Regions from separate parts of the Brevibacillus schisleri genome, predicted to be linked through region 1. Evidence: riboswitches for the same ligand, from Rfam matches in the RefSeq annotation. Region 1 holds a riboswitch; each other region holds the start of a gene.
The links. A riboswitch is a leader RNA that binds a small molecule or an ion and turns the genes downstream of it on or off. The one in region 1 is predicted to bind cobalamin.

Region 1 (3,451 bases):
GAATTTGTGTTGTTTTTCCCAGTTCGTCCAAAATTGATGATAAAGTGTAAATATTCCCTCAATAAAATGGTTTTTGAAAAGGAGGAGCATTTACATGCAATCATCACAGCCAATTTACTTAGGGGAGCGCATCCATTTAATAGACGGTTTCGATATGGGCTGGGCGGAACGCACGGGGACATATGTCATCGCTGAAGAAGAACTGACTTTGGTCGAAACAGGGCCAAGCCCCTCCGTCCCATACATCAAGACCGGCCTCGCCAAGCTCGGTTTTACCCCGGAACAAGTAAAATACATCATCGTGACGCACATTCATTTGGATCATGCGGGAGGAGTGGGACTTTTTCTAAAGGATTGCCCAAACGCAAAGATCGTCGTCCATCCAAAGGGTGCACGTCACCTCGTTGATCCAAGCCGACTGATCGCAGGGGCGAGAGCGGTGTACCATGATGATTTTGATCGATTGTTTGATCCGATTGAGGCTGTTCCCGAAGAGCGAATTTTGATTCGTGGAGACGGAGATACACTAAAGATCGGGGCGAATTGCATGTTGGAGTTTCTGGATTCGCCAGGTCATGCCAATCATCATTTCAGCATCTACGATCCCGTTAGCCGCGGCATGTTCACAGGTGATACGGCAGGTGTACTTTATCCGCAGCTTAAAAAGGACGGTATACACCTCGTGCTGCCATCTACTTCTCCGAATCAGTTTGACCCAGATGCCATGTTAGCGTCTCTACGTCGATTTGAAGCGCGCAAGCTGAATTGCATTTACTTTGGTCATTTTGGGATGTCTGAACAGGTAGACGATGTGTACCGCCAAATACGTGAGTGGCTCCCTGTGTTTGTGGCGGAAGGAGAATCAACACTTGCTGCTGGACAAACATATGCTGACCTGTCTCGTAAGTTATTGGAACGAGTCTCGGAGCATCTACAGTCACAAGGCATCAATGATGACCACGAAGTTTTCGGAGTACTCAAGCTCGATTTACAGGTGTGCGCCATGGGCATTCTGGATTATTTGCACAAACGAGGGTAAAAGCTTTGCCAAAAGCATTCCATTTGCCTGAACCCTTTGTTCAGGCGCTTTCATTTTTAGCAGACAAGAAAGTAATAGCTTACGTGTTTGTCATTCTTTTTTCACCCAAGGAATGCTATGATGTAGGATGAGTCATGGACTGTGACAATTTCAAACGTAACAGCAAATAGGTGCCTCGTCTTTTCTCAAAAAGATCGGGTGAAAAGGGAAGTCGGTGAAAATCCGACGCGGTCCCGCCACTGTAAATCGGCTCGTTACTCAGCCGTAAGCCAGGAGACCTGCCTGTTTGTTTTCGTGCCTGTTGCCTTCGCGGAAAGGATCGGCCTATTTCAGGAAGCAGTCCTGTCTGTTTGCCCTGAGGTACCGACCCTTTGATTTCCGAATGGAAGCAAGGGTCGCTTTTTTTATTGGAAGGTACAGTCAATCAGACACGCAGAAAGGAAGTTCTACATATGAAACGTTCATTGCGATTCATGATCCCACTACTAGTTGCGGCGAGCCTCGCAGGTTGTGCGGGTAACGATAACAGCCAGCCAGCACCTGGTGGACAAACAAGTGCACCGCAGACAGCACCGCAAGAGAATACAGCCGAGCAGCCTGCAAAACAAACTACGTATCCGTTGACAGTCAAGGATGCGACAGGAAAAGAAGTAACCTTTGCAAAAGCTCCTGAGCGAATCGTCTCCACATCACCTGCCGAGACAGAGATTTTGTTCGCATTAGGCTTGGAAAATCGGATTGTAGCTGTCTCGGACTATGATGATTATCCAGAAGCGGCGAAGGCAAAACCGAAAATTGGCGGCGTCGTCAAACCGAATGAAGAAGCGATTCTCGCTCAAACGCCAGATATGGTCGTCGGTGGGATTTCGATGGAGAAGCCAGTGGCTGACAAGCTCAAATCACTCGGGATGCCCGTCTACATTACCCATCCGACAAAGATGGATGACATCCTAAACAATGTGTTAGCGATGGGAGTGATCACTAACAAACAAGAACAAGCCGAAAAAGTCGTCGCGCAAATGAAGAAGGATATCGCGTACGTTCAAGATGCAGTGAAACATGTAAAACCGGAAGAGAAGAAAAAGGTATACCTTGAATTTTCCCCAGGCTGGACAGTCGGAAAAGGTGAATTCATGGACGAACTCATCACACTGGCTGGAGCGACAAACATTGCTTCTGACACACAGGGCTGGAATCCGATCAGTGAAGAAAAGATTTTGCAAAACGATCCAGACGTCATTTTGTATGCGAGCGGAATTACCGATGAAAAGACTGGCGTCAAGCTGGAGGATATGATCGCCAAGCGTAATGGCTGGGATAAAATGAAGGCGATTCGTGAAAAACAAATCTTTGGCATGGACCAAAATATTTTGTCCCGTCCCGGTCCGCGTATTACACAAGGCTTGATCGAAGTAGCGAAGGCGATTTACCCAGACTTGGTGAAATAAAATGAAGAAACGATTGTTCATATGGGGAGGAGTCAGCTTTCTCGTCCTTCTGGCATCAATAGTCATCAGCATCTCGATGGGGGCGGCACATCTCCCCATTTCGCAAGTATGGCTCATCCTGCTCCATCAAATCTCGGGCTTGTCTGAGTGGATCACCGTAACGTGGCCGGAGTCATCTGAGCAAATTGTCATGAAGGTTCGTTTTCCACGCGTTGTATTGGCTGTTTTGATTGGCGCCTGCTTGTCTCTTGCGGGAGCGGGTTTTCAGGGAGTTTTGCGAAATCCTCTCGCAGATCCGTTTACGATGGGCGTGGCATCAGGTTCTGCTGTCGGAGCAGCCTTTTTGATCCTGTTTGGCTTGCAAATCAGCTTTTTGGGTGCATGGAGCACGCCTGTTGTCGCTTTTCTTACAGGACTGCTCAGTTTATGGATCGTACTCGGACTCGCGAACACGCAAGGAAAGCTGCAAACGGAGACCCTGATTTTGTCTGGTGTTGTGGTGCAGGCTTTTCTCGGCTCACTCGTTTCCTTTATGGTGTCGCTATCCGACCAGACGGTGAATGAGATCGTGTTCTGGCTGATGGGCAGCCTGTCATTTCGGGGCTGGGCCTTCACGTATGTCTTGATTCCGTACTTGGTCATAGGCGGAATGGTGCTGGTAAGCTATGCACGTTCCTTGAACCTATTTGCGTTAGGCGAGCGGCAGGCTGCGCATCTCGGCGTCCATGTAGATCGAACGAAGCTGGTGGTTTTGGTCGTCTCGACTCTTCTGACGGCAGCGGCGGTTTCTATCGCGGGAATTATCGGGTTCGTTGGCCTAGTGGTACCGCACCTCGTCCGTATGCTTGTCGGTCCTGACCATCGAATTTTACTGCCAATGGCTGCGATCTGCGGTGGTATTTATGTGCTGTGGGCCGATACTCTCGCCAGAATGCTGCTAAGTCCAACGGAAATCCCGCTCGGT
Region 2 (3,451 bases), 780 kb from region 1:
GACCTACGGAGTGCAGCTCGCGGTTTGCCTTTTGAACGCCTGGAGCGTTTTCTACGCGCGTCATGTCACTCACGGCTGTAATGGCTTCGATTCCTTCGTGGACGGATTCACGGATCATTTTGCGTTCCATCACGTTGACAATATTGAGCGATGCCAGATTGCAGCTAATATCGCGACGAATGATATCCATCTCGCCGTAATTGGTAATCGTCGAAGTCTCCTGTAGTTGGAAGATTTCCGTGCACAGGTTGGACATTTTTACCGAACCGAGATCTTTCAGTGCATGGTTGTTGTTCGCATTCGTTTTGTTCATGATGTACGGATAGCCCGATTCCATTTGGATCATCGCGATTTTGGTCAACATCTCGCGTGCGCTCATCACGGTCTTTTTCTTGATGCGATCGTTAGCAAAGAGCTCGTCGTACATCTCATCGAGGTCCATATCATCCAGATGCACACCGTATTCTTTGTACACGGAGTATGGAGCAAACACAGTCAGTGGCTTGTTTTCCTCAGCCAGCTTGTAGAACACGTTTGGTACGATCAGGCCGATGGACAACGTTTTGATGCGGGCTTTTTCATCCGCATTGATCTTTTTGCAATCGAGAAACTCGTTGATATCCCAGCCGAAGATGTTGTAGTACGCTGCACCTGAGCCTTTCCGTTGCCCCATTTGATCCGCGTAGGAAAACGCATCTTCCAACAGCTTGAGAACCGGCATGACACCTTTTGCCGCGCCCTCGACGCCTTTGATCGGCTCTCCTCGTCCGCGAAGCTTGGACAGGTTTACGGCTACACCGCCGCCAATTTTGGATAGCTGCATACAAGTTCCCAAAATAAAGTTGATGGAATTCAGTGAATCATCCATTTCGAGCAAGAAGCAGGAAACCATTTCTCCCCGGCGGCTTTTTCCTGCGTTCAGGAAAGTTGGTGTCGCTGGTTGCAAGCGTTGGTCCATCATGGATACTGTTAAACGCTTAGCGAGCTCAAAGTCACCTTGTCCAAGGGACAGTGCCACAACGGCCACCCTGTCTGGATACTGCTCCAAGTACATCGATTTATCGTTCGTTTTCAAAGCGTAATCTTTATAAAATTTGGAGATAGCCATATACGAAGCAAATTGAAAATCGGCGTCATAGGCCAAACGGAAAACTTCATCGACCTGCTCAACAGTGTATGTTTCATAGACGTTTTCATAGAAGTCATTCTCGATCAAATAGTCCATGCGTTCTTTCACACTGCCAAAAGTCATCGTGTTGGACTGCACTTCTTCCATGAAGACCGCAACCGCCTCCCGATCCTTTTCCAGTTGATAAAATCCGTCGTTGCCACGCTGCATCAGTTCGTTGTTCAATTCAATATGCCGCAATTGCTGCCACCCCACTCGTAAATTGTTCCACGTCACGGCCGGTACCGGACAGTTCGAATTTTGAAATCACCGGAACGCCATATTGGCTCGCGATCGTATCCGCGCTTTTGGCAAAGCTGGTTCCCCAGTTGCGGTTGCCGCTGGCAGATACCCCTCGCAGATGGACATGATTTCGCTTCAGGAACGTCGCCACCTTCTCCGGCACTTGTCCGAATCCCGTCGTGTATGTGATCAAAATGAATGGCTCGTCCAACACCATATCTTGATCAATTTCCACATGTGGCAAATTAATTTTGTTGACGAATCGTCGGACGTTTCCTGTTTTTGAATCATAAGCGATTAGCATGTCCCTCATCCTATCCTTGCTATTTTTACTCTGTATGTACGTTATTTAGCCAAAGTAAAAGCGCATCCGACGTTTACATGCCGAATGCGCGTGATGACTTCCATCTAGCAATTCGCCAATGCGAATTGAGCGCTCGAACACTTCCCTATCTCCCGTAGGGTAAACAGTGCAAGCGGTTAGGCAGGTCTCCTGGCTTTTGGATCATCGCTCCATTTTCACCTTCCCGATCCTTCATGATCAGTGGCCTTCTTTCGCAAATGGAACTCTCTCATTACAGTGGCGGGACCGCGTCGGATTCTCACCGACTTCCCTATTAAGTCTACCAAATCTGGCTGGTAAACACCTTACCGCATCAATATGTAGTTGGTAAAACTTACTTTACCTCAATATATCGTAGGAGTCAAGCTCAGTATGGGCTCTTTTCGAAAACTAACTATTCTCCTTTTTCGGCTATTTCCAATCTCTGGTTCTCGTTCATATAATAGATTTTGTGTGTGTTGGTTAGCCTTGGAGAGATTGGAGAGTCGCCCTCATGAAAAGCACCGACTATCAACCTGTCGTCATACCTCGTTCATACCGTAGAATCATGACTTATCAAGAGCGTGACTATCACATTTTCGTAAGTATACCTGCCGATCCCCCTCCGGAATCAGGCTTTCCCGTCATATATTTGCTAGATGGCAACTCTGTTTTTGCCACTATGACCGAAGCGATACGGATACAATCACGTGGCCCTGAACGAACTGGCGTGTATCCTGCTATCGTCGTCGGGATTGGCTATCCAACAGACGACCCATATCATCCTGCTCGTTTCTATGATTACACGTATGAAGTTCCCGCCTCAGAGCTTCCTGGCAGCCCAAAAGGAGCCGAGTGGCCACAGATGGGGGGAGCGGAGCAGTTCCTCACCTTTTTAGAGGAGGAGCTCAAGCCTAGCATCGAAAACGACTTCCCCATCGATCGGACGCAGCAAGCGATTTTGGGACATTCGCTAGGCGGCTTATTTGTCTTGCATGTGCTTCTGTCGAGACCACACGCGTTCCAGCGGTATATTGCCGGTAGTCCCTCTATCCACTGGAATGAGAGCGTGCTGCTTGCAAAGGAAAGTCAATTGCCGAGCCTGCTGACAGATGACCTCGACGTCCATGCACTCCTGACGATCGGCGAGTTGGAAAACGATGGGCGATTCTTGGTCAAAGAAAAATCACTGGCGATGATCGAACGATTGTCCTCCATGGGTAAGGGCCAAATCAAGGCTTCCTTTAACGAATTTGCCAACGAAAATCACTCGTCTGTTTTGCCAGTCTTCATTAGTCAAGGACTCAAATTCGCCACGAAAAAAACTGCCCGCTACTAGCAACGGGCAGTTTTTGTTTATCATGATTCGCTTACTGTAGAGATAACACTTTGGTGATTTGGGGCAGCTCTTCGATGGCAGATACAATCGTTGGTGTAATCTCTTCATCAGTCACAGAGATAAGCAGGGCATTCTTCCCTTTTTGCTCGCGGGATACATTCAACTTGGAAACATTGATTTGATACTCGGCCAGTTTTCGTGAGACATCATAAATCACGCCTGGATAATCGATATGGCGAACCAACAATCCGTGGGCCCCTGGAGGTATGCGACAAGCGCAGTAATTGATTTCACTGATGTACACTTCTCTCCAATCTTGCGCAAAGGTGTACTTGTTCGCTCCTACACGCAAAATCGCCAAATGATTCGCATATTCGCC
Region 3 (3,451 bases), 780 kb from region 1:
CGACCAATTCAGAATAGTTGCTGGGCCCGTTAACATACCCTTCATTGGTTTGGCGGTCAATGATTTTGCATACACACTTTCTTTGACCGTCATTGGTGCCACAAACTCCACATCTCCGTAAATAACAGGTGGCTTCACGCAGCGGGATCCATATGACTGCACCCAGCCGTTTTTCGTGAACAAAAAGCCATCGAGCTTTTCGCCAAAATACTCAACCATATCGGTTCGTTCGAACTCACCATGGACGAGGACATCCAGACCGAGCTCTTCTTGTATTTTGACCCATTCCTTGATTTGCGCCTGAATGAAAGCGTCGTATTGCTCCACTGTCCAGTTCCCTTTTTTAAACTGCTGTCGTGCTTGGCGAACCTCTGCCGTCTGCGGGAAGCTTCCGATTGTGGTCGTTGGCAACAGCGGCAGCTTCCACGTATTTTGTTGAATCTCTCGACGTTCAAGAAAAGGAACACTTCTTTCAAGTTTGGCAGCAGCGATTTGACGTAAAGCATTCTTCACATCTTGACGATTCCTTGCTGGAGATAATGCCAGCTTCAGCAAGTCCGCTTCATTTTGAGCGATCTCTTTTGAAATGACGTACTTACCATATCGGAATCCTTGGACTAAAAGCTGTACTTCCCCTAGTTTTTCGTCGGAAAACGCCAATACAGACACGACTTCCTCTGGAAATTCGCTCTCTGCTTCAACTGTTACAGGAACGTGCAACAAACTGCTAGATGGCTGCAGCCACAGCTTTTCGAGTGGAACGATCTCGGAAATTTCATTGACCAGCTCCCATTTCTCCTCAATGGACGCACGCCATATGTTTCGACCGTCGATGATTCCCGCTGCGAGAATCTTGTCTGCTGGAAACCCGTGTGTTTTTAGATGAGTCAAATTGCGCTTCGCTCCGTGTACAAAATCAAGACCGATTCCTTTTACCGGTAAGGAAACTAGCTCCTTGTACCAATCCACCGCTTCAAAATAGGTTTGCAGCATGCATTGTAGATGCGGGAGTGCTTGACCGATTTGCGTATAGATACGCTTGATGATGGCGCGTTCTTGCTCAGAAACATCCAGTACAAATGCAGGCTCATCGATTTGCACCCATTCCACGCCGTGCAGCTCTAACTCCCGGAGAACGTCTATGTAGAGCGGAACGAGTTGATCCACGACGATCTCAAATTCGTTTTTCTCATATCCTTTAGACAATTTGACAAAAGTATACGGGCCTACAATAACAGGCTTTCCGATGAAGCCATACTTTTCTTTGGCCTCCAAATAGGCCTGGAGAGGTTTGTTCTCGGTTATGGCCGGTTGTCTTTCACCGAACTCCGGGACGATGTAATGGTAGTTCGTGTTAAACCATTTCGTCATTTCGCTGGCGACAGCTTCCTTCGAACCGCGAGCCATGGCGAAATATGTGGCTAATGAAACCGGGCCTCCCTCGTATTCATAACGCTTGGGGACCATTCCAAACATCACAGCCATGTCTAGCATTTGATCGTAGTACGTAAAATCACCCACAGGGATCAGCTCGACCCCTTTTTCCTGCTGACGTAACAGGTTTTGGTGACGGATTTGCTCCATTTGCTGGATCAGGCTTGCCTCATCGATGCTGCCTGCCCAAAATGCTTCCAATGCCTTTTTCCACTCGCGGTTTTTCCCGATCCGTGGATATCCCAAATTGCTGCTTTTCATGAGCTTCCTCTCCATTCTTCATTCGATCTTGACTTGAATCCGCCCAATAAAAAAGGCATCTCCAACGATCAAAAAGAACGTTAGAAATGCCAAATAAGCACTGAGATCACAGCATCCTAACACCTCCCTATCTCCCGTAGGTTAAGCAGTGTCGTCGAAACAGGCAGGTCTCCTGACTTTGGGATCATCATCTGCACATGCCTTCCCAATCCGTTTGGATCAGTGGCTAATAAATGTGCCGACTCCCCTCATACAGTGGCGGGACCGTGTCGGATTCTCACCGACTTCCCTTTTCATCCTTGGTCGAACTTGATAACCAAAGAACCTGTTCCCACTCCTATGAAATTATCATGGTTCTGTGAAGTGCCCCAGAAAACGAGCAGGGCAGCATACTGTTCATACAGTAACACAGAATCCATTTTTTGTCATACTAAAATCTAAAATCATCGTCCGTCAACGGCTCTACGTTTAGTGTACGGACATAACCATTTCCTTTTTTCGAGAAGAAGTCATGCTGCTTCGTCTGCGTGCGAATGCCGTTCAGCACGATCGGGTTCACTTCTTCCTCCGGGAATAGCGGGTCCAGCCCCAGATTCATCAATGCCTTGTTCGCGTTGTAGCGCACGTAGGCATGAACCTCGTCAGCCAAGCCTATTTCGGTATACAACGAAGTCGTATAGGCCTCTTCATTTTCTTGCAGCTCATGCAAAAGGGCATACAGCTCCTCTTTTGCTGCGGTCTGCTCGACCACACTCAGGCCTTGATAGACTTCTTGCGCGAGAACGCCGACATAGAGACCGTGGATGCTCTCGTCACGAACAATCAGGTCGATAATTTCCCCACTGCTTGTCATCTTTCCTTGCCCCGCCAAATATAGCGGATAGAAGAAGCCGCTGTAAAACAGATAGCTTTCCAGGAAGACGGACGCTACCATCGCCATGTACAAGTCTTTCGGTTTCTCAATTTCCTGATAGCGTTTGGAGATGAGGGCCGCTTTCTTTTGCAGGTGTGGATTGTTTTCTACCCACGAAAAAATACCGTCAATCTCCTCTGTCGATGCCAGCGTTGTAAAAATGCTGCTGTACGATTTGGCATGGATTTGCTCCATCATGCCCATAAAGGCGAGAACCGCTTTTCTTTGCAGTCCATCGACATGCTCCATGATCTTCGGCATCCCTACTCCACCCTGAACCGTATCCAGTAAGGTGAGACCGCCCAATACTTTTTTATACGTATCCCGTTCAGTCGCACTGAGCTCCATCCAGGCCATCTTGTCATCTGACAACGGAATCTCATCATCCGTCCAGAACTGCATGATGTTTTGATTCCAAAACGTCATCGTAAAATCGTCGTCCGGCCTGTTCCAATTGACTGCTTTCATATGGCGTTCCTCTTCTCTTTTTGCTTGATGCTTTTCCTTTTATGAATCTCGTTCACTAAACTGCGCAGCTAATGCACTCTTCTACAGTCAAATGCTTCGTACGCGTATAGTAGAGCGACTTCAGACCTTTTTTCGCTGCGTAAATGTAATAGCGAGCTAGCTCTCTGGTTGAAATGTTGCTGTTCACGTGCAGCACAGTCGAAATTCCTTGGTCGATGTGCTCTTGAATTTCGGCAATCAGATCAATCACTTTGAATTGGTCGATGACATACGCCGATTTGTAGTAAAAATAGTTTTCCTGCGACAAGTATGGCATCGGGTAATACGTCGTAGAGTTGGCATACGTTCTCGTTTCGATATGCTCAACAATTGGCA
Region 4 (3,451 bases), 2.1 Mb from region 1:
GTAGATTTTGCAATTGAACTCTTCTTTTTTTGATGGGGAAGTGGTATTCTCGCAATAGAATAATTGGTGAAAGCAGGGTGAAGAAGTTGTTTCAAGAGCGCATTTCGAAGCTCCACACGTTTTTGACAGAGCAAGAGCTGAACGCGGTGTTGATTACCTCTCCCAAGCACGTCTACTATTTGACCGGATTTTTTACTGACCCACATGAACGTTTTATGGGTCTTGTTATTCCTGCTGAAGGAAAGCCTTCCTTAATTGTACCTGCTCTTGATCGTGAGGCAGCAGCAGAGGCTTCGTTCGTTCAAGATATCCATACACATACGGATATCCAAAACCCGTATGAAATCCTCAAGCAAGTGTTACCAGCGAACTTGGCGAAGCTTGGAATTGAAAAAAGTCATATGACTGTCGAGCGCTATGAAGCACTTGGACAAGTTGTTCTGGCGTCGAGCTATGTAGACGTGGAAGAGCCACTCCGTGAAATGCGTTTGATCAAATCTGCGGACGAAGTGGATCGTCTGAAGCACGCTGTTCAGTTGGTCGAGGATTCCTTGCGGGAGACCCTGAAAAAAGTCAAGACAGGCATGACCGAGACAGAAATCGTAGCTGAGCTGGAATTCCAGATGAAGCGCTGGGGTGCAGAAGGTCCATCCTTTACGTCCATGGTATTGGCAGGGGAGAAGTCCGCTTTGCCACATGGGAAGCCAGGAACGCGCCAGGTGCTAGAAGGCGACTTGCTTTTGTTTGATATCGGGGTAGCTGCGAACGGATATGTATCCGATATTACGCGTACCTTTGCTGTAGGCGAGATCAGCGCCCAGCTACAAGAAATTTACGAGACAGTATTGGCTGCTAACGAAGCGGCAATTGCTGAGATTCGTCCGGGTGTGACCTTTGCGCATTTGGATAAAACCGCTCGCGATGTTATCACCGCAAAAGGCTACGGAGAATACTTCATGCACCGCCTTGGGCATGGACTAGGGATGGATGTACACGAATATCCGTCTGTTCACAGCCAGAACCAAGAAGTGCTTCGTCCAGGAATGGTCTTTACCATCGAGCCGGGCATCTATTTGCCAGGAGTAGGTGGCGTGCGGATTGAAGACGATGTATTGGTTACGGAAACGGGCGTTGAAATACTCACGCAGTTCCCGAAAAAACTGACTTCTATTAACGGATGAATAAGTTGGAAAAATTGAATACGTATCGAATGGTGCTGGATGGCATATGCCGTCAGCTTAAAAGGGAAGTCCGGTGAAAAACCGGCGCGGTCCCGCCACTGTAACGAGGAGCGCCTAGCGAATAGCCACTGTTTTTTGCGAGACAAAAAATGGGAAGGTAGCTGGGTGTGTTGATCCGTAAGCCAGGAGACCTGCCATGCGATCATTTACAATCGACCCACGAGGATGGGGCAGATGTGGAAACAGTCTATGAAAGGGCGCCTTTGCGCCTATTATGGCTATATCTACGTTTGTCATGCACCTCCCGATTGAAATGGGGGGTGCTTTTTTTGTGGAAGCAATTGGTTTACTACAACATTTATAAAAGAAAAAGGGGATTACAGATGTTTCATACAATCAAAACACATACAGTAATGAAAGGACTAGCTTTCGGTATCATGACAGCTGCCATGCTTTTGGTTTCGGCATGCGGCTCCACTACGACAACGCAGGCTCCAGCCAAAACAGAACAAACCGCTGCTCCAGCAGCAGAGAGCAAGCCTGTAACACTCACCAATAATGGCATCGAAATGACCTATCCAACAGCACCTGAACGTGCCGTGACATTGAACCAACACGTCACCGAAATCATGTTGGCGTTGGGCCTGGCTGATAAAATGGTCGGAACCGCTTACCTGGACGATGAAATCCTTCCAGCGTTAAAAGCAGATTATGACAAGATTCCGGTCCTGTCTGACAAGTATCCTACGAAAGAAGTGCTGTTGGCAGCGAACCCAGACTTCGTGTACGCCGGATGGAAAAGCGGTTTCGGCGAAAAGGGCGTAGGAACGATGCAGGATTTGGAAAAGGTCGGCATCAAATCGTATCTGCAAGAATCGTCTAACAAGCCTGGTCCAACGATCGACGATGTGTTCGCGGATATTACGAACATCGGACGCATTTTCCGTGTGGAGGACAAAGCCAATGATTTGATCCATAAAATGAAGAGTGAAATGGATCAAACGATTAGCAAAATTGGCAAGGTGGACGAGCCACTTAAAGTATTCGTGTACGACAACGGGGAAGATAAGCCATTCACAGCAGCCAACAACTACATGACGTCCTTAATCAAAACGGCTGGCGGCAAGAACATTTTTGACGATATTCAAAAGGGTTGGGCAGAGGTCAATTGGGAGCAAGTAGTGAGTCGCAATCCAGACGTGATTATTATCGTAGACTACGGGGATAGAACTGTTGAGCAAAAGCGTAATTTCCTTTTGACCAAAAAAGAACTGGCGGATATCCCGGCGATTAAAAATCAACGACTGGTTGTATTGCCATTGTCTGCGGCTTCTGAAGGCGTTCGAGCACCGATTGCGCTGAAAATTTTGGCGGAAGGACTCTACCCGGATAAATTCAAATAGAGTACGCCCCTTTTAAGGGAGGGAATAGCACTGCAACAGATCAAGTTACCTTCTATCATCATTACTTTATTGGTCGGACTCTTCCTCTCGATTACGTTCGCAGTTACGCTCGGATCGGTGGAGATTAAACCGACTACGGTATGGAAAATTGCCTTATCAAAAATTCCGATGTTGACCCAATGGATTGAGGTGGACTGGTCCCAAGGGGAGCAAACAATTATTTGGGATATTCGCTTTCCGCGTGTACTCTTGGGGGCGATCGTCGGCGCAGGTCTGTCTGTCGTGGGAGTAGCGATCCAATCGTTGGTTCGCAACTCCCTGGCTGACCCGTATGTGTTAGGCGTATCTTCAGGTGCTTCCGTTGGAGCTACTTCCGTAATTATTTTCGGAGCATTCAGCATGTACGGGCAATATGCGTTAACCTTTGGCGCTTTTACAGGCTCTCTCGTGTCCATCATTCTCATTTTTACGCTATCTCGTATTGGAGGACAAAACTCGACGGTACGCCTGCTCATGGCTGGAATTGCGATATCTGCGATCTTGTCGGCCATTACCAGTCTCCTTGTGTTTTCAGCACCGAATGAGCATGGAATTGGAACGGTCCTGTTTTGGTTGAGTGGCAGTCTGGCTGGCGGCAAATGGGAGTACCTGACGATCCCTACATTGATTGTTGTCATCTGTCTCATCGTCTTAATGGCCCAATACCGCTCGCTCAATGCGATGCTGATGGGCGAGGAGTCAGCGGGAACACTGGGGGTTAATACGGTACAATTCCGCAAGCTTCTCCTGGTGATCACGGCACTACTCACGGGGGTGATCGTGTCCATCGCGGGATCAATCGGTTTTGTCGGATTAATGATGCCCCAT

Region 2: it holds a riboswitch for cobalamin, as region 1 does, so the genes downstream of both, nrdI (class Ib ribonucleoside-diphosphate reductase assembly flavoprotein NrdI) here and ACUUHJ_RS20685 (ABC transporter substrate-binding protein) in region 1, are expected to answer to the same signal.
Region 3: it holds a riboswitch for cobalamin, as region 1 does, so the genes downstream of both, metE (5-methyltetrahydropteroyltriglutamate--homocysteine S-methyltransferase) here and ACUUHJ_RS20685 (ABC transporter substrate-binding protein) in region 1, are expected to answer to the same signal.
Region 4: it holds a riboswitch for cobalamin, as region 1 does, so the genes downstream of both, ACUUHJ_RS11095 (ABC transporter substrate-binding protein) here and ACUUHJ_RS20685 (ABC transporter substrate-binding protein) in region 1, are expected to answer to the same signal.

The regions. Positions count from the first base shown of each region.
Region 1 is NZ_JBVNDM010000001.1:4,372,084-4,375,534, reverse strand. It holds gene ACUUHJ_RS20690 (MBL fold metallo-hydrolase) at 95-1,039, shown strand; cobalamin riboswitch at 1,191-1,339, shown strand; gene ACUUHJ_RS20685 (ABC transporter substrate-binding protein) at 1,492-2,487, shown strand; gene ACUUHJ_RS20680 (FecCD family ABC transporter permease) at 2,489-3,451, shown strand, end outside.
Region 2 is NZ_JBVNDM010000001.1:3,592,567-3,596,017, forward strand. It holds gene nrdE (class 1b ribonucleoside-diphosphate reductase subunit alpha) at 1-1,369, opposite strand, end outside; gene nrdI (class Ib ribonucleoside-diphosphate reductase assembly flavoprotein NrdI) at 1,356-1,715, opposite strand; cobalamin riboswitch at 1,878-2,077, opposite strand; gene ACUUHJ_RS16790 (alpha/beta hydrolase) at 2,248-3,072, shown strand; gene ACUUHJ_RS16795 (ACT domain-containing protein) at 3,104-3,451, opposite strand, start outside.
Region 3 is NZ_JBVNDM010000001.1:3,588,720-3,592,170, forward strand. It holds gene metE (5-methyltetrahydropteroyltriglutamate--homocysteine S-methyltransferase) at 1-1,695, opposite strand, end outside; cobalamin riboswitch at 1,841-2,039, opposite strand; gene nrdF (class 1b ribonucleoside-diphosphate reductase subunit beta) at 2,126-3,076, opposite strand; gene nrdE (class 1b ribonucleoside-diphosphate reductase subunit alpha) at 3,132-3,451, opposite strand, start outside.
Region 4 is NZ_JBVNDM010000001.1:2,231,206-2,234,656, forward strand. It holds gene ACUUHJ_RS11090 (M24 family metallopeptidase) at 87-1,181, shown strand; cobalamin riboswitch at 1,195-1,394, shown strand; gene ACUUHJ_RS11095 (ABC transporter substrate-binding protein) at 1,565-2,584, shown strand; gene ACUUHJ_RS11100 (FecCD family ABC transporter permease) at 2,609-3,451, shown strand, end outside.